DNA from 4 places in the Cupriavidus sp. 09_S30 genome. Region 4 is predicted to be linked to each of the others. Evidence: predicted binding sites of a transcription regulator. Region 4 holds the regulator's gene; each other region holds the start of a gene.
The links. Region 4 encodes FNR, which switches genes on or off when oxygen is low (the NO sensors DNR and NnrR bind a similar motif). Its sites were predicted from a motif close to TTGATNNNNATCAA; they were not measured.
Positions count from the first base shown of each region.

Region 1: the regulator FNR is predicted to act here: its motif matches at 3,029-3,042, upstream of AC1Z3O_RS30340 (hemerythrin domain-containing protein).
Region 2: the regulator FNR is predicted to act here: its motif matches at 2,366-2,379, upstream of AC1Z3O_RS34500 (OmpW/AlkL family protein).
Region 3: the regulator FNR is predicted to act here: its motif matches at 2,763-2,776, upstream of paaA (1,2-phenylacetyl-CoA epoxidase subunit PaaA).

Region 1 is NZ_JBXOWI010000002.1:2,265,155-2,269,612, reverse strand. Features, by position in the region: gene hpnJ (hopanoid biosynthesis associated radical SAM protein HpnJ) at 1-1,312, opposite strand, end outside; gene AC1Z3O_RS30345 (hypothetical protein) at 1,969-2,310, shown strand; gene AC1Z3O_RS30340 (hemerythrin domain-containing protein) at 2,365-2,928, opposite strand; gene AC1Z3O_RS30335 (hypothetical protein) at 3,297-3,938, opposite strand.
Region 2 is NZ_JBXOWI010000002.1:3,200,609-3,205,066, reverse strand. Features, by position in the region: gene leuA (2-isopropylmalate synthase) at 436-2,157, shown strand; gene AC1Z3O_RS34500 (OmpW/AlkL family protein) at 2,471-3,112, shown strand; gene AC1Z3O_RS34495 (AMP nucleosidase) at 3,262-4,458, opposite strand, start outside.
Region 3 is NZ_JBXOWI010000001.1:3,247,707-3,252,164, forward strand. Features, by position in the region: gene paaE (1,2-phenylacetyl-CoA epoxidase subunit PaaE) at 1-103, opposite strand, end outside; gene paaD (1,2-phenylacetyl-CoA epoxidase subunit PaaD) at 117-632, opposite strand; gene paaC (1,2-phenylacetyl-CoA epoxidase subunit PaaC) at 638-1,390, opposite strand; gene paaB (1,2-phenylacetyl-CoA epoxidase subunit PaaB) at 1,416-1,697, opposite strand; gene paaA (1,2-phenylacetyl-CoA epoxidase subunit PaaA) at 1,753-2,739, opposite strand; gene paaX (phenylacetic acid degradation operon negative regulatory protein PaaX) at 2,856-3,818, shown strand; tRNA gene AC1Z3O_RS15230 (tRNA-Met) at 3,927-4,003, shown strand; gene AC1Z3O_RS15235 (hypothetical protein) at 4,075-4,458, opposite strand, start outside.
Region 4 is NZ_JBXOWI010000001.1:1,126,944-1,131,401, forward strand. Features, by position in the region: gene ccoG (cytochrome c oxidase accessory protein CcoG) at 1-951, shown strand, start outside; gene AC1Z3O_RS05270 (hypothetical protein) at 1,066-1,281, shown strand; gene AC1Z3O_RS05275 (hypothetical protein) at 1,278-1,523, shown strand; gene fnr (fumarate/nitrate reduction transcriptional regulator Fnr) at 1,605-2,330, opposite strand; gene AC1Z3O_RS05285 (sulfite exporter TauE/SafE family protein) at 2,410-3,177, shown strand; gene scpB (SMC-Scp complex subunit ScpB) at 3,778-4,458, shown strand, end outside.

The sequences.
Region 1 (4,458 bases), on a different contig from region 4:
ACGGCCTGAAATAGAACCGCTTATAGAATTCCTCCACGCCAAGATAGATCTCTTCGCGCGACAGGTGCGGATAGCCGATAGTCGACGCCTGGGTGCCGGTGTCGTTGACGAGGGTGATGACCTTGCTGTCATTCAGCCATCCATTCTCGACCGCTTGCTTGTGAAGGACCGTACCCGGATAGGGCGCCGCGAGTGACACCTGGATCGTGTGGGGGTTGATCTCTTTCGCGTACTGGATCGTCTTCTTGATCGTTTCGTGCGTCTCGCCGGGGAGTCCGAGAATGAACGTGCCGTGGATCTTGATGCCGAGTTTGCGGCAATCCTCACTGAATCGGCGTGCCATATCGGTCCGGAGGCCCTTTTTGACATTCACGAGAATCTGGTCGTCGCCAGATTCGTAGCCGACGAGCAGGAGCCGCAACCCATTCTCTTTCATCACTTTGAGGGTTGAATAAGGCACGTTCGCTTTGGCATTGCACGACCATGTCACGCCTAGCTTGCCAAGGCCGCGGGCGATCTCTTCGGCTCTCGGTCTGAGGTCGGTGAAGGTATCGTCGTCGAACATGATCTCCTTGACCTCGGGCATGTTGTCCCGGATCCACTTTACTTCTTCGAGAACATGCTCGACCGAGCGCGTGCGATAGCGGTGTCCCCCGACCGTGTGCGGCCAGAGACAAAACGTGCACCTGGATTTGCAGCCTCGCCCCGTGTAGATCGATACATAGGGATGCTTGAGGTAGCCGCTGAAGTAATTCTTGGTCGTCAGGTCGCGCTTATAGACGGGCGCGACAAACGGAAGCTGATCCATGTCTTCCAGAATCGGCCGGGCCTCGTTGTGCATGATGGCGCCGTCGGGCAGGCGATAGCTGAGTCCGAGAATGGACTCGAAGGGAAGCCCCTGCGCGATGTCGCGACATGTGAAGTCGAATTCTTCACGGCACACGAAGTCGAGTGCATCGCTTGCGGTAAGTGAGCCGTGAGGATCAACGGCTACTTTTGCACCGACCATTCCGATGAGGACCGTGGGCTTGCGCCGTTTCAAATGCTCCGCGAATTGAACGTCGCTCGGGAACGACGGTGAGCTCGTATGAATAATGACCAGTTCGTATTGCTCAGCAATGCCAAGGGTCGTTTCCAGCGACAGGCCGTCTGCGGGGGCATCCACGACGCGGCTATCCTCGATCAGCGCAGCGGGCTGGGCAAGCCACGTCGGATACCAGAAAGATCGAATCTCGCGCTTCGTCTGGAAACGTGAACCCGCTCCACCATCGAAGCCGTCATATGAAGGTGCTTGCAGAAACAGCGTTTTCATCAATGTCCTCGAAGAAAGTAGTCGGCTTGACTGCGAGCAGTCACCCGTATGAACTCGCGAGGCATCAGCGATGTCCGCAAGTTGTTCAAATACCTTCAAGAATCTGACAGTCGCCGGATTGCTGCTCTGGACGTGGTCTTCCCTTTGGGACTATCGGGACGGACAAGCAGGATATCGACTCATCATCTTCCTTACAGAGTCCCAAGGCAGCCGAGGTGAAGCAGCGAAGCAGCGGCAGTCACAGGGGAGCAGGATGCGGGTCAAGAATACTACGACTTGCGCTCTCGTCGCGGCGAAAAAATTGGCCCTGACATCGGTTGGTCGGCACGGCGCGATGACATTGACGGTTGGCGGTCACATGAACCTGCTGTAGACGCCACTTTTGAGGAAACGCACACTTCAAGAGGTACGCCAGCCGCGATCGCACGCTGTTCCAGCCGGCATAAGCGAAGCTCTCTGTACTATATTTTGGTGAATCCGCAGCAGGGCTTTCCTTGAGCCGCGCGGCGTGCGACATTGCTTCCAACGGCAAGCCCCGTGCAGTGCCGCGCGCAGCAATCCGGCCGCCGTGGGTGGCCTTGCTGAGCAGCCAGCAGCGGTAGTGACACGGTTTCGCGCGTTCACAGCACTCGGTGCTCCAAAGCAGGAGGTGATGTATGGCGCTAGATCACGACAGCACAGCCGGTGTGCCTGTGGGCAATGGTCGGCACATCAGCCCGGCCGAATTTCTGCTGATGGCAGGCTTTCTCGCCTACCGGGCTCCCCGGGCGGAGGTCGATGCCCGCGCTGCCGCCCGGCGCGTCCTGGATGCCGTTCTCGGCGCCGCGGCAGCTCACGGATTCGCTCATTCGGACACGCTCGAATCGATGATGGCGAGCGCCGAAAAGTCTACGCGCGTGTGGAGACTCGCGGAGCAGGCTACCGCTGCCGTCGGCGATACGATTGCCTACCTGCAAGTGATTCGCGGTGCTGGCGTAACGCTGGAGGTGGACTTTTGAACGCGGCCGTCGACGATTCAGCTGCCGACGTTGACCGTCCGCGCATGGCCGAATCTAGCCCTGGCCGGACACACTCGCCTCGCTTTCGATTTCCTTGCGTAGCATCGCGAAACGCTCCTCGACGTTTTTCCCGAAGAGCGGGTCGTCGCTCGCCGGAATAGCAGCGTCAACTGCTGCCCAATCCTCGGGCGTCAGCATCTGAGCTGCGCGCGGCATTACGTGCCGCTCCTCTGTCGAAAGGTGATTTCGATAATACACAAGGTACATCGCTCCGGCGGCCTCCAGCGCCGCGCGCGAACTTATCACATCTCTTTCAGCCTCATTGAGGCGGTCTGATAGCGCCTCGCCCACCGTGGCAATTACGCGATGTTCCTGCTGGAGCCGGCTAACCACAATCTGCATGCCGGGATCTCGCTCGACGAGCCGTGCGTATGCAATATCCTCACGCGGATGGTGAACGCGATCGCCGAAACTCCGCATGTAATAGATGATAATGCTCATCAAATTGTAATTTGGCCGCTCGCCTCGATCAAATAGAATGACCTGCTCTTCCAAAAGGTCTAGCAGCCGGGCAAAATGAATGTGATCTTCGTGCCATACTGCAAGTGCGGTGTTCACGGCGCGCTCCTTGGAAATGGGTTATGCTCAGGTCGCCTTCGACGCCATATCGAATCGAAGCGGCTTACTTAATACAGTAAGCCGCGATCCAGAGACTGTCATGACATAGATCAAAGGTTCGAGCTTATGTCGTTTGCACTCGTCGTAAGCGGCCGAAAATGGCCGACGCCAGCCGGCGGAGGGAAGGGGGCGGTCGGCGCTTGTGGACCTCTTACGGAGATTCGCGCACCCTAATACGAGCGACCAAGGTCTGGCCTTTTCTGTCGTTGACGCGCTGCTTGCCAGATGATTGAAATGGCCGCAAAGGAAGAGCCGTTCGAGCTATTCGAAGGCGATGCCAGCGCGAACTGGCCAGCGGTCACGCCAGATTATCGATCAGGGGCCTTCACGGCTTTTTGGGTGGTGGTGCGAGGATCCTGCCCCGGCTCAGGGGCGCTCGATACAATTGGCCGATTGTGCGTCCAGTTGATGAATCCATTGATCAATGGGTGCAGTAGTGGATCATCGAGACCGGATAGGTTCAGCGCCGTTGCGTCTAGGTACAGGACCGTCTTTCCGGTGGTGGCGTCGATGGCCTTCAACGTGGCTTCCCACTTATACCCGCCCAACCAGATGCCGTCTGGCTCAACGATAAGAAACGGTCCGATCTCCTTACTCAGGTTATTGAGGCTAACAAGATCCGAAACCCCTGGAACCTTGCTGCCAAGGTTCCTCTCGATAATCATCGCTTCCAACTCATCCTGTGTTACGATTTTCTCAAAGGTATTCATATCCCTGAATGCCGAAATGAAGAAGTTGGTGAAGCGCTTGTCTCGATTTTTGGATTCGATCTTGAGATAGAGCAATCGCTTATAGACCGGATCAAACTTTTCTTCCACCACTACATCACCAGGCTTAAGCATCGAGGCGTTAGCGTAGAGCCCTGTCGCGGGATCCGGCTTCGTGACCTGAAGCGTCGTGTTGCATCCAGCAAGCATTCCAATAAGAATCAGCGTGAAGACAGCGCGCACGATGAACTCCCACTTAGCTGGCCACTAGTCAGTCCGACAGAGGGCGGAGACGAGGGGCGTCGATCAGTCATGCACTTGCGTTATCCGCTTGGCCGCAACGGCTTGCCACTCCGCATGAGCTTAGGATCGGAAGAGCTTCCAGATACATCTCTATTCTTCGCAATCAGCGGTCCGACTGTGTAAATGGCGAAAATTGGGTGCCTACATAATCATTCTCTATCAGATTAAGAACACAATGACCGTTCGGTAACGCACATAGGGAAAGATGGAATGACCATGTTCTCGCGCTACCGGGGCCGGTCCGCGAATATCCGCTCGTGACCGCGAGCGGCCGCAGCATCGGTCTGGATCAGAAGTCCCAATTTGGCCTTAGCTGGCATCGCCAAGAGATCTGCACGTTGCAACCGGGTCAGCCGCACCAACACCACCGTCTCTACCGAAGAGCCGACAACATATCGTTGCCATCGTCTCCATGAGATGTGATCGATGATGCGCGTCATCAACTGCGGCGCAGAACAGG
Region 2 (4,458 bases), on a different contig from region 4:
TTCTTCATTCCTTTGGCTGAGCTGCAAGGCGTGGCGCGCCACTTTTCTTCATCCCCACCCAGCCGTCCAGCCGAGTCCGCGAAGACCGCGCGAAGTCCGCGAAATGCGCTGCGCGGCGTGTTCACGCAAGCAGGCGCCGCCTTGACATCGGGCGCGCTTCTCACCTACCCTCCATGCACTCATCCTCTTCCGGCATGATGACCCGACCGAACCACCTCTCCCGCCACGCTTCCGGTGCCCTGCGCACCGAGGTGTCCGCGCGCGTGCTGGTGGCGGCCCTGGCCTCGTGCCGCGCCCTGCGCGCTTCCTCGCTAGCGCTACGCCTACCGACCGGTTGCCGGGCCTAGTGCCCCGTGGCAGTTCGGCAGCCTCGCGCCACCCTTTTGCGTTTTTCCCTTTGTGTATCGCATCTTCCCGCGAGGAAGGAGATCGTCCATGCTGTCCAATCCCGCCGTCAAATACCGCCCCGCCGCCACCGTCGACCTGCCTGACCGCACCTGGCCCAACCGCACCATCACGCACGCTCCGCAATGGATGAGCACCGACCTGCGCGACGGCAACCAGGCGCTGATCGAGCCGATGGACGCGCAGCGCAAGCTGCGCTTCTTCGAACAACTGGTGAAGATCGGCCTGAAGCAGATCGAGGTGGCCTTCCCCGCGGCATCGCAGACCGACTTCGACTTCGTGCGCATGCTGATCGAGGAGGACCGCATTCCCGCGGACGTGACCATCGTGGTGCTGACGCAGTCGCGCGATGACCTGATCCGCCGCACTGTCGAGTCGGTCCGTGGCGCGCGGCGCGCGGTGGTCCACCTGTACAACCCGATCGCGCCGGCGTGGCGCCGCATCGTCTTCAATGCCAGCCGCGAGGAGATCAAGGAAGTGGCGCTGGCCGGTACGCGCCTGATCCGCGAGCTGACGGATGCGATGCCGGAGACGGCCTGGACCTACGAGTATTCGCCCGAGACCTTCAGCCTGGCCGAGCTGGACTACGCACTGGAAGTGTCCGATGCGGTCTCGGCAATCTGGGAGCCCGGCCCCGCGCGCCCGATGATCCTGAATCTGCCGACCACGGTGGAATGCAGCACGCCCAATATCTTCGCCGACCAGGTCGAATGGATGCACCGCCATCTGGCGCGCCGCGAGCACATCGTGCTCTCGGTGCATCCCCACAATGACCGTGGCACCGCGGTGGCCGCAGCCGAACTGGCGGTGATGGCTGGCGCAGACCGTGTTGAAGGCTGCCTGTTCGGCAACGGCGAGCGCACCGGCAACGTGGACCTCGTCACGCTCGCGCTCAATCTCTATACGCAGGGTGTTTCGCCCGGGCTCGACTTCTCCGACATCGACGAAGTCCGTCAGTGCGTGGAGCACTGCAACCAGCTGCCCGTGCATCCGCGCCACCCTTATGTCGGCGACCTGGTCTTCACGGCCTTCTCCGGTTCGCACCAGGACGCCATCCGCAAGGGCTTCGCCCAGCAGAAGGCCGATGCGATCTGGGAAGTGCCCTACCTGCCGATCGACCCTGCGGACCTCGGCCGCAGCTACGACGCCGTGATCCGCGTCAACAGCCAGTCCGGCAAGGGTGGCATGGCCTATCTGCTCGAACAGGTGCACGGCATCTATATGCCGCGCCGGCTGCAGATCGAGTTCAGCCGCGCCGTGCAGCGCATGACCGACGAGACCGGACTCGAAGCGAGCGCCGACGACCTCTATGCGCTGTTCCGCAGCGAGTACCTGGACCAGCGGTCGCCGCTGGTGTATGTGTCGCACCGGATGGTGTCGGACGCCGGCGCGCGGGTCGAGATCGAGATGACACTGCAGCGCGACGGCGAGGCTCGCCGCGTGCGCGGCAGCGGCAATGGCCCGATCGATGCCGTGGTGAATGCGCTCGCCACCGAGCTCGGCACGACGGTGCGCGTGATGGATTACCACGAACACGCGATGACGCCCGGCGCAAGCGCGAACGCGGCCTGCTATGTGGAAGTGCGTGTCGGCGATTCGGCCACCGGCTTCGGCGCCGGTGTCGACGCCAGCCTGGTGACGGCCTCGCTCAAGGCCGTGCTGTCGGGTGTCAACCGCCACCTGGCCGCAGGCGCGGCAGGCGCGATGTGTGCGGACACGGCGGCCCAAACCCGCGAGACAGCCACGGCCTGACGGCCGCAAAAGAAGGCCGGTGCGCCCCGCCCCCACGGGGCGCACCGGGAAAGACGCCCTTGCGGACATCCACGACATGCTCGTTGCATAGACCGTGCGCATAGCGTAAAGGCAGGCGCAGCGCAGCGCCACGAAGGATTCCGCATGTGCATAGACGCACCGCACGCGATGCGCGTTCGCATGCGCGCGCGACTGCGCTCCGCTCTTCTTGTTTTGGGTCAAGGCCAAAAAGAGTGGCCTCGTTCACACTGTCTTCGACATTGGGCCGAGCCGATCGGCCACAGCGACTTTAGAGACCTGAAGCAAGAAGACCATGACTTTGAGAAATCCCCTTCCGACACGAGCCGCCTGCATCGCCCTTGCCGCGCTGTCCCTGTGCGCCGCCGCACCCGCCTCCGCCGCCGATACCGAGCCGGAAGGCAACTGGATGGTGCGCATGCGCGGCACCTATCTGAAGATGGACAATTCGTCGGACCCGATCGGCGGCGTCGGCGCGCACGACCGCGCGACGGTCAACAACAAGTGGATCCCGGAACTCGACGTCACCTACTTCATCACGCCACACTTCGCCACGGAACTGGTGCTGACCGTGCCGCAGTCGCAAGACGTCTATCTCGATGGCAGCAAGATCGGCTCGTTCAAGCACCTGCCTCCCTCGATCATGCTGCAGTACCACCTGCAGCCTGAGGGCACCTTCCGTCCGTACCTGGGCGTGGGCCTGAACGTTACGCGCATCTGGGGCGCGGATCTCGCCGGCGGCCTGGCGCTCGACAAGTGGAGCGTGGGTCCGGCCCTGCAGGTCGGCATGGACTACAGGCTGAGCAAGCACTGGTTCCTGAACGCCGACATCAAGAAGATCTGGATCTCCAGCGACATCAAGTCCAACGGCACCAAGGTCTCGGCCGTCAGCCTCGATCCGTGGCTGTTCAGCATGGGCGTGGGCTACCGCTTCTGATCGCACCACGGACACCGCGCCATGCGGCCCGCTTGCGCGCCGGCGTGATCCCCGTGATCCTCGCCTGCGGCGCAGGTGCTGGTCCTGTCTTTGGATTCTTGGCGGACGGCGGCAGGCTCCGCCCGCCGCCGCCTCAGCGCCTCAACGCCTCAGCGGAAAGCCGGCTCGTCGAAGCTGCGCAGCTTGCGCGAATGCAACTGGTCCACGCCATTCTCACGCAGGATGCGGATCGCCTCCAGGCCGATCGTCATGTGCTGGCTGACGCGCTGGCGGTAGAAGGCGTTGGCCATGCCGCGCAGCTTGAGCTCGCCATGCAGCGGCTTGTCCGACACGCACAGCAGCGTGCCGTAGGGCACGCGCAGCCGGAAGCCGTTGGCGGCCACCGTGGCGCTCTCCATGTCGATGGCGATCGCGCGTGACTGGTTGAAGCGCGCATACAGCGTCTTGGACTTCAATTCCCAGTTGCGGTCGTCGGTCGACACGACCGTGCCGGTGCGCATGCGCGTCTTCATCTCGGTGCCCGACAGCCCGGTCACGCGCGCCACGGCCTCCTGCAGTGCCACCTGGATCTCGGCGATGGGCGGCACCGGCACCCAGGGCGGCAGGTCCTGGTCGAGCACGTGGTCGTCCCGTACGTAGGCATGGGCCAGCACGTAGTCGCCTAGCTGCTGCGAGCGGCGCAGGCCGCCGCAGTGGCCGACCATCAGCCAGCAATGCGGGCGCAGCACCGCCAGGTGGTCGGTCATGGTCTTGGCATTGGACGGGCCCACGCCGATATTGACCAGGGTCACGCCCAGCTTGTCGCCCCGCACCAGGTGGTAGGCCGGCATCTGCGGCAGCGCGCGCGGGCGGCCGGCGTCGTCCGGCACCGGGCTGCCGCGCTCCTGCACCACATCGCCGGGCTCGACGAAGCTCACGTAGTCATCGCCCGCGTCGTCCGGCGGCGCTGCCATCCAGGAGCGGCCCAGTTCGATGAACTCGTCGACGTAGCGCTGGTAGTTGGTGAACAGCACGAAGCGCTGGAAGTGCTCGGGCGCAGTGCCGGTGTAGTGGTACAGGCGCTGCAGCGCGAGATCGACACGCTCGGCCGGGAACATCGACAGCGGATCGGCCTCGCCCGACACCGGCTCGAAGGTGCCGTTGGCGATGGCGTCGTCGATGCGGCTCAGCTCCGGCAGGACGAAGGACGCGGCGAGCTCGCGCGCCTGCACGTCGCTGATGTCGGTGGTCGATGCCTCGATCACGAAAGGCAGCGGGATCGGGCGGCGGCTGGTGCCGACCACCACCGGCACGCGGTGGTAGCGCATCAGGCGCTCGATCTGGTCGCGGAAGTATTCGGCGAACAG
Region 3 (4,458 bases), 2.1 Mb from region 4:
GAAAGGTCTCCGCCAGTTCTTCCGGCACGGCGAACGTCACCGCCACGGCGTCACGCGTTTCGCGCCTGACCGTGGTCACGGTCAGCTCATGGAATCTGCTCATCTCGTACCTCTTCCTAGTGAGCCTTGAAGTAGTCGAACGGCTCCCTGCACTCGCCGCAGCGATACAGGGCCTTGCATGCGGTCGAGCCGAACTGGCTGACCAGGCGTGTGTGCCGCGAACCGCAGTGGGGACACGTCACCACCAGTGCAGGCGATGCCTTGCGGCTGATGCCGCTGATATCGATCACCTGCTGGGCGGGCGGCGCGATGCCGTAGCCGCTCAGGTTGGCCTTGCCGCGCGGGCTCATCCAGTCGGTGGTCCAGGCCGGCGCCAGGCGCGTCTGCACGCTGACGTGATCGACCCCGTGCGCGGCCAGCGTGCGCTCGATATCCGCGCGGATCGCCGTCATCGCCGGGCAGCCGGAATACGTCGGCGTGATGGTGATGACGCACGCTTCGCCTTCCCACGCCACCGCCCGTACGATGCCCAGGTCCACCACCGAGATCACCGGGATCTCCGGATCGGGCACCTTGTCGAGCCAGGCCCAGACCTGTTCGACGGCCGCGCGCTCTGTGCTTGGCGCCGTCATGATGCTCACCACTGCGCGCCGGGATAGGCGCGCTGCAGGAACTGCATCTCGGCCAGCAGGTAGCCAAGGTGTTCGGTATGGCGCCCATGGCGGCCACCGCTTTGCGCCCAGCCGTCCGCGGGCCGGCGCAGCGTGGCTTCATCGAGCACTTCGCCGACGTGGCGCAGCCACGGCTCGGCCAGCGACGCCGGATCGACGGCAACGCCTTGCGCAACCAGCGCGGCGTCGGCCGCATCGGACTCGAACAGCTCGCCCGTGTACATCCAGAGGTCGTCGATCGCGTCCTGCATGCGGCGATGGCTCTCTTCGGTGCCATCACCCAGGCGCACCACCAGGTCGGCGCTGCGCCGCACGTGGTAGCTCACTTCCTTCAACGACTTGGCAGCGATCTCGGCGATGCGGGCATCGGTCGATTGCTGCAGGCCTTCCAGCACGAAGTAATGCCAGGTGTCGAACAGGAACTGCCTGGCCAGCGTATCGGCATAGCTGCCGTTGGGCTGTTCCACCAGCAGCAGGTTGCGGAACTGGTGCGCATCGCGCAGGTAGGCGAGTTGGTCCGCGCTGCGGCCCGCGCCTTCCACCTCGGCGGCATAGCCCAGCCACAAGCGGGTCTGGCCGATCAGGTCCAGCGCCACATTGGTCAGCGCAATGTCCTCTTCCAGCGCGGGGCCGCGGCCGCACCATTCCGACAGGCGCTGGCCCAGCACCAGCGTGGTGTCGCCGAGGCGGAGCAGGTATTCGAGCTTGTGGTGGTCCATGGTGGAGCGTTCCTTGCGCGTAAAACTAGATGTGCTTGACCTCTTCCGGCATCGGGAAGAAGGTCGGATGCCGGTAGATCTTGCTGTTGGCGGGCTCGAACAGAGGCCCCTTGTCGCCAGGACTGCTGGCGACGACGTCGCCGGCCTTGACCACCCAGACGCTGACGCCCTCATTGCGCCGCGTATAAACGTCGCGCGCATTGTTGATGGCCATTTCGCCGTCCGGCGCATGCAGGCTTCCCACGTGCTTGTGGGCCAGGCCGTGCTGGCTGCGGATAAAGATCTCCCAAAGCGGCCACTCTTTCATGGCAACTCTCCTGTCTCGTTTGCGGTGGTTGGCGGCGCACGTGGCGCCCTGGTGTTCAGGCGGCGGCGCGCTGTGCCTGCCGGTCTGCGTGGACGACCAGCGCCTCGCGGAACCACGCGCCGTCTTCCCATGCCTTCACGCGGGTGCGCAAGCGTTCGCGGTTGCAAGGGCCGTTGCCGCGCAGGACGTTGTAGAACTCGTCCCAGTTGATGGCGCCGAAATCGTAGTGGCCACGCTCCTCGTTCCAGCTGAGGTCCGGATCGGGAATGGTCAGGCCCAGGTACTCAGCCTGCGGCACGGTCTGGTCGACCATCTTCTGGCGCAACTCGTCATTGGAGAACAGCTTGATGCGCCATTGCATGGATTGCGCACTGTTGGGCGAATCCGCGTCCGACGGGCCGAACATCATCAGCGCCGGCCACCACCAGCGGTTCAGCGCATCCTGCGCCATCTGCTTCTGCTCCGCCGTGCCGCGGCACAGGGCGAGCAGGATGTCGTAGCCCTGGCGCTGGTGGAACGACTCTTCCTTGCACACGCGCACCATCGCGCGGGCATAGGGACCGAAGGAGCAGCGGCACAGCGGCACCTGGTTGATGATGGCAGAGCCATCCACCAGCCAGCCGATGGCACCGATATCGGCCCAGTTCAGCGTCGGGTAGTTGAAGATGCTCGAGTACTTGGCCTTGCCGGCGTGCAGGTCGTCCAGCAGCTGGTCGCGTGACACGCCGAGCGTTTCCGCCGCGCTATAGAGATAGAGCCCGTGGCCGGCCTCGTCCTGGATCTTGGCGAGCAGGACGGCCTTGCGTTCCAGCGATGGTGCACGCGTGACCCAGTTCCCCTCGGGCAACTGCCCCACGATCTCCGAATGCGCGTGCTGCGAGATCTGGCGGACCAGCGTCTTGCGATAGGCCTCGGGCATCCAATCCTTGGCTTCGATCTTGATGCCGGCATCCACGCGCGCCTGGAACTCACGCTCCTGCGGGTCCATCTCTTCCATCGCGCGGAGCCGCGTTGCCCCTGTTTCCACCAACTGTGCGTACATCTTCTGCTCCCCACCGTCAGGTCTTGATCTGCATCAACTTCATCGGTTGAGATGGATCATAGTGATACAATTTGATTCAAACAATCGACGTTTGTGTATCACTTTCGAGGCCCGCAATGGCGACAGGTCCCGACGCTGAGCAGGTTTCAGCACAGGTCAAGCGGCTGACGCGAGGCCTGAAGCTTGGCGCCAATTCCATGCTGGTGACGTTGTACGGCGACGTAGTGACGCCGCGGCCGCAGGCCATCTGGCTGGGCAGCCTGATCCGGCTGGCGGCACCGTTCGGCATCAACGACCGGCTGGTGCGCACGGCCACCTTCCGCCTGGCCGCCGACGACTGGCTCAACGCCACGCGCATCGGGCGGCGCAGCTACTACGGCCTGTCGGAAGCCGGGCTGCTCCGCATGGTGCATGCCGGCAAGCGCATCTACGCCGGCGAGGCCCCCGACTGGGACGGCCGCTGGACGCTGGTGTTCGTGCGCAGTGACGCGCGCGCCACGATCCGGCAGCACTTGAAGCGCGAGCTGCTGTGGGAAGGCTTTGGCGCCATCGCCGCGGGCGTCTACGCGCATCCCAACGCCGACCCGGCCTCACTGCTGGAGATCATCCACGCAGCGCACGCGCAGGACTATGTGGCCGTGATGGAGGCACACAGCCTGGAAGCCTTCTCGCTCACGCCGCTGCAGGCGCTGATGCACCAGACCTTCCGCCTGGGCGACGTGGCCAGCGCCTGGCAGGCCTTGCTGCGCCGCTTCTCGCCCATGCAGGAAGAGGCCGCTCGCCTGGCACCGGCCGACGCCTTCTTCGTGAGGACCCTGCTGGTGCATGAGTACCGGCGCGTGCTGTTGCGCGACCCCAACCTGCCCGAGAAGCTGCTGCCGCTGGACTGGCCAGGCCGCATCGCACGGATCATGTGCCGCGACATCTACCTCGCCTTGCTGGAGGCCAGCGAAAACTACCTGCATCGCGTTGTAGAAGTGGCGGATGGCCCGCTCCTGAATGCCGCCCGTGCGCTGCGCAAGCGCTTTGGCGCGGGCAGCTACGCGGAGGCCGGGCGCGACCACACGCTTCCCCTATAACTCACGCAAAGTCTTGACACGCGCGCGCACTTTGCGCATGATTCGGGCCCTGGGTGGCTGCCACGTCGATCAGACGTTCGGTGCCTCTTCGGAAAAAGCAGGTTGCAAGGCGAATTAGCTCAGTTGGTTAGAGCGACGGAATCATAATCCGCAGGTCCGGGGTTCGAGTCCCTGATTCGCCACCAGATTCAAGCGAAAGCCGCGTTCCCGTAAGGGTTCGCGGCTTTTTTGCTTTGGCTTGCCTGCGTGGCTGGACTCAGGCGAGCTTTTCTTTCAGGAACGCCACCAGATACGGGGTAGCGGCTGCGGCCACGGTGGCCGCAGTGCCCGGGTCAATGCCCATTTTCTCCGCAAGCGACTCAGCCACACGGCCGGTCAGGACACCTTGTCCGCCCGCCACCAGTGACTGGAAAAAGCCATCGCCCCTGACCAAGCCGGCTGCGAATGCCGCAAAGAAGCTCTTCCCCGCATGCTCTCCCAAGAGACCGGCGTTCTGTTCTTCAACGTGGGCATGCGCAGTCTCTGCCGCTTGGCTCAGCATCTGCTGTGCATCATCGGCGCCGATGCCCTGCGCCGCCAAAGCCTGGGCCGCTTGGCTCCCATGCTCCGAAGCAAGAAATTCGGAAACGAGTTGCTGTAC
Region 4 (4,458 bases):
ATCCTGGTGGCGCTGTGGACCGGCTTCACCTTCATCGGCTACTTCGCACCGATCCGCGAACTCGGCGGTGAGGTGATGCACCTGGCGCTGGGGCCCTGGCAGATCTTCTGGATGCTGTTCTACGCCTTCGCCACCTGGGGCAACGCCGGCTTCATGCGCGAACAGGTGTGCAAGTACATGTGCCCGTACGCCCGCTTCCAGAGCGTGATGGTGGACCGCGACACCTTTGTGGTCACCTACGATACGGGGCGCGGCGATCCGCGCGGCAGCCGTTCGCGCAAGGCCGACCATCGCGCCGCGGGGCTGGGTGACTGCGTCAACTGCAGCATCTGCGTGCAGGTCTGCCCGACCGGCATCGATATCCGCGACGGGCTGCAGTACGATTGCATCGGCTGTGGCGCCTGCATCGATGCCTGCAACCAGGTGATGGACAAGATGGAGTACCCGCGCGGGCTGATCCGCTACACGTCCGAGAACGCGATGCGCAAGGGCCTGACGGCCAAGTCGGCGCGCGCGCGCCTGCTGCGTCCGCGCGTGATGATCTACACAGCGATCTGGTTCGCGCTGCTGGCCGGCTTCGCGGTGTCGCTGATGTTGCGTACCCCGCTCAAGGTCGACATCATCCGCGACCGCGGCGCCCTCGGGCGCGAAGTGGAAGGGCGCTGGATCGAGAACGTCTACCGCCTGCAGGTGATCAACACCAGCGAGTCGCCGATGCGCATCGCCATCCGCGCGGACAGTGCCGAGCTTGGCCACATGACGGTGGAGTACGACGGCGTCATCGGCGAGATCGCGCCGACCTCGAACCGGCTGCTGCCGATTCGCGTGCGGGTGCCGATCGAGGAGGCGCGCCAGGGCACGCACAAGATCAACGTGACGGTGAAGGGCGAGGGTGAGCGCGAAGTCGAGATCAGCCAGTCGACCAGCTTCATCGTGCCGCGCGACCTGTAGCCTCGCGCAGGGGTAGCAGACAGGCAAGGGCGGCAGCACTGCCCTTGCCGAATGAAAGCAGTGAGCGTTTCCATGCAAGGACCCAGCCGACAACCGACTACGGAGGCCCGCTTGATGAAGCAACAAAGCAATCCCTGGTGGAAGGAACCCTGGCCGTGGCTGCTCATGAGCGGCCCGCTGGCGGCGATGGTGGCCTGTGGCTTCACCATCTGGCTGGCCATGAGCCATCCGGACAAGCCCATCGTCGAGGGCGTGAAGCAACATGGCCTGGTGGTGGAGCGGCAGGGGCCGCAACGGGCGGCGATGGCGCCGGCAGCGGGGCGGCCATGAGGGCGCGCTGGCTGATGTGGGTACTGTGGCCGGCCTTCTTGGTCGGCGGGCTGGCGACCGCGGTGGTGTTCTCGCTGGTGGACCCGAGCGACCTCAGCCTGTTCGGCCGGCCCATCGAGGCCTCGCGCGAGGCCGTCTATACGATCGGATTCCTGCTGGCGTGGCTGTTGTGCGCCCTGTCTAGCGCGTTGACGCTCTACACGATGCCGATCCGCCTGAGCGATACCGACGAACTGGAGTAGGCGATGACGGGCGCCGGCCGCGGGTGGCGCGATATGGCTTGCCGCGGGCGGCGGCCTGCCGCGCCTGCGGCGGTCGCCGCCTCAGCAGGCCTTGCCGTAGACTTGCTTGATGCCGGGCACGTCGACCAGCTTGACGTGGCGCTGGCGGATCTGGATCAGGCCGGCTTCGGCGAAACGGGAGAACAGCCGGCTGACCGTCTCGAGCTTCAGGCCGAGATAGCTGCCGATTTCCTCGCGGCTCATGCGCAGCACGAACTCGGTGGACGAGTAGCCGCGTTCGGACAGGCGCTCGGACAGGTTGACGAGGAAGGCGGCGAGGCGCTCTTCGGCGCGCATCGAGCCCAGCGTGAGCAGCATGACCTGGTCCTGCGTGATCTCCTTGCTCATCAGTCGCAGGAACTGCTGCTGCAGGGAGGGCACGTCGGCCGACAGTGTCTGCAAGTCCTGGAAGCGCATCACGCAGACCTCGGTGTCTTCCAGCGCCGTGGCATCGGAGGCATGCTGCATCTCGCCCAGGCCGTCGAGGCCGACGACCTCGCCGGGGAGGTGGAAGCCGGTGATCTGGGAGCGGCCGTCCTCCATCGTCACATGCGTCTTCAGCGTGCCGAAGCGCACGGCGTAGACCGCGCTGAGGGGCTCGCCCAGCCGATAGAGGGTCTCGCCCTTGTGGACTCGCACGCGCTCCTTGACCAGCGAATCGATCTTCTCAACGTCATTGCGATTCATGCCGACCGGTACGCACAGATGCCCCAGCGAGCAGGACGAGCAACGGGGCGACATTGCGGTGACGGGAATGGAATTGAGCAATTGGGGGCCTGTTTAAGTAAGCTGCGAGGGCACAATAAATGCATTTTACTGTGCGTAGCGATCTGAAGGGGAGTGAAAGTTGACTGTCGCAGTGTTTTTCAGCGTATTTCTGCTGGCCTTGCTGGGTGGCGTGCACTGCGCTGCGATGTGCGGCGGCATTGCGCTTGCCGTCGAGCAGCGGCGCGAGGGCATCCCCGTTGCAGTGCTGCGCAGGCCACGCGACTGGCTGTGCGAGCAACTGGCGATGCACGTGGGCCGCGTCTCTACCTATATGTTGCTGGGCGCGGCGCTTGGCGCGGTCGGCGCCGGGGCGTGGCGTGCCGACTATCTGCCCGTGCAGCGCGCGCTCTTCATTGCCGGCAGCCTGATGCTGGTGCTGTCGGGGCTCTGGCTGCTGGGCGGGCGCACGCCACAGTTCGCGGTTCTGGAGCGGCTGGCGGCGCGGGTTGCCGGCGGTGTCGCGCGAAGGCTGGGCGCCGCCACACGCGCGCGCCAGCCGGCCAGCACGCCGCTCGTGGCCGGCCGCGGGCGGCTGTTGCGCCGCTTCGGCATCGGCCTGGCGTGGGGGCTGGTGCCGTGCGGCATGGTCTATGGTGCGCTGGCCTTGTCGTTGCTTGCGGGCAACGCTTTGTCGGGGGGCTTGCTCATGGGCGTGTTCGGTCTTGGCACCTTGCCCAACCTGCTGATGCTGTCAGGCCTATCGGGCCTGTTGCGGCAGTGGTCGCGCCGGCCCTGGGTGCGCGCCAGCGCCGGCGTGGCGGTGACGGCATTCGGCGTGGCCGGTCTGGCCCGGGCCGCGGTCTTGCCGCACACCCTCGCCGAGCACGGTTTCTGCGTCGTCTTCTGAGCCGACACCGTGGTGGGTGGCCGATGCGGCTCGTGCCGGCCGAAGTGGCGGGCGCATCCCACCGACGGGGCGGTTGCAGCGCCGGCCCGGAATGCCATACAATCGGCAGAATTGCAGTATCGCGCTGGCGCAGCCGCGGTCTCGCCGGGCAGCATCACATGCTGGCCGGATTGCCTTGCCGGGCAGGATGCTCCTGGCGGCCGGGCCCCCTCGCAGCAAGCCACTCCGGTTGAAAAGATCCGGTTCAAAAGACCGGCTTGGCATTGTGTTGCGGGAAACGCGTACGCCGTGCGGTTGACTGCATCGTTCTTGCGGCCGAAAGGGTTCAGCCATTTCGTGCCATGTCGCTGCTCCAGAAGGGCAGCGCGACGCAAGAGGCCTTACGGTCGGCGCCGATGCCGGCGGCAGGGCAATTCTCCGCCGGACTGACCCGGCAACCCGAAGCAGAACAAGATGGGCGCGCGGCTTTCATGCGGATGGCATGCCGGCCGGCCGCACAATGAGATGGCGATGGCGCTTCGGCCTCGCTGAATCCGAAATTCCCGAAACCTCTGGCGTCTGCCGGAGGCAGGTGCAAAGACAGGCTGCACACATCCATATATGAATACCCAAGAGGCGAAAATCGTCCTCGAGACCGCGCTGATCTGTGCGCAGGAGCCCTTGCGTGTTGCCGACCTGCGCCGCCTGTTTGCCGATGAGGTGGGCGCCGATACCATTCGTGTGCTGCTGGAAGAGCTGCGCCAGGACTGGCAGCAGCGCGGCGTGGAGCTGGTGGCCCTGGCCAGCGGTTGGCGCTTCCAGAGCCGGCCGGGAATGCGGGAATACCTGGATCGCCTGAATCCGGAAAAACCGCCCAAATATTCGCGTGCGGTCATGGAGACGCTGGCCATCATCGCTTACCGGCAGCCCGTCACGCGTGGCGACATCGAGGAGATCCGCGGTGTCACGGTCAGCACCGAAGTGATCAAGCGGCTCGAGGACCGTGAGTGGATCGAAGTGATCGGTCACCGCGATGTTCCGGGTCGGCCGGCCCTGTATGCGACCACCAAGGCATTCCTGGACGATCTGGGGCTGCGCACGCTGGATGAACTGCCCCAGCTCGAGGATGCGCAGGCGCAGATTCAGGCCGCGCTGCTGGATCAGCAGGACATCGATTTCGAGGCGCTGGGCCAGGCTGCAGTGAACGTGGAGCGCGGGGCACTCGCGCCGGCCATGCTGGAAGGTGCGCCGGCCAGCGAGGCTGCCAACGCGCAGCAGGTGGCGCCGGAAGATGGTGCCGAG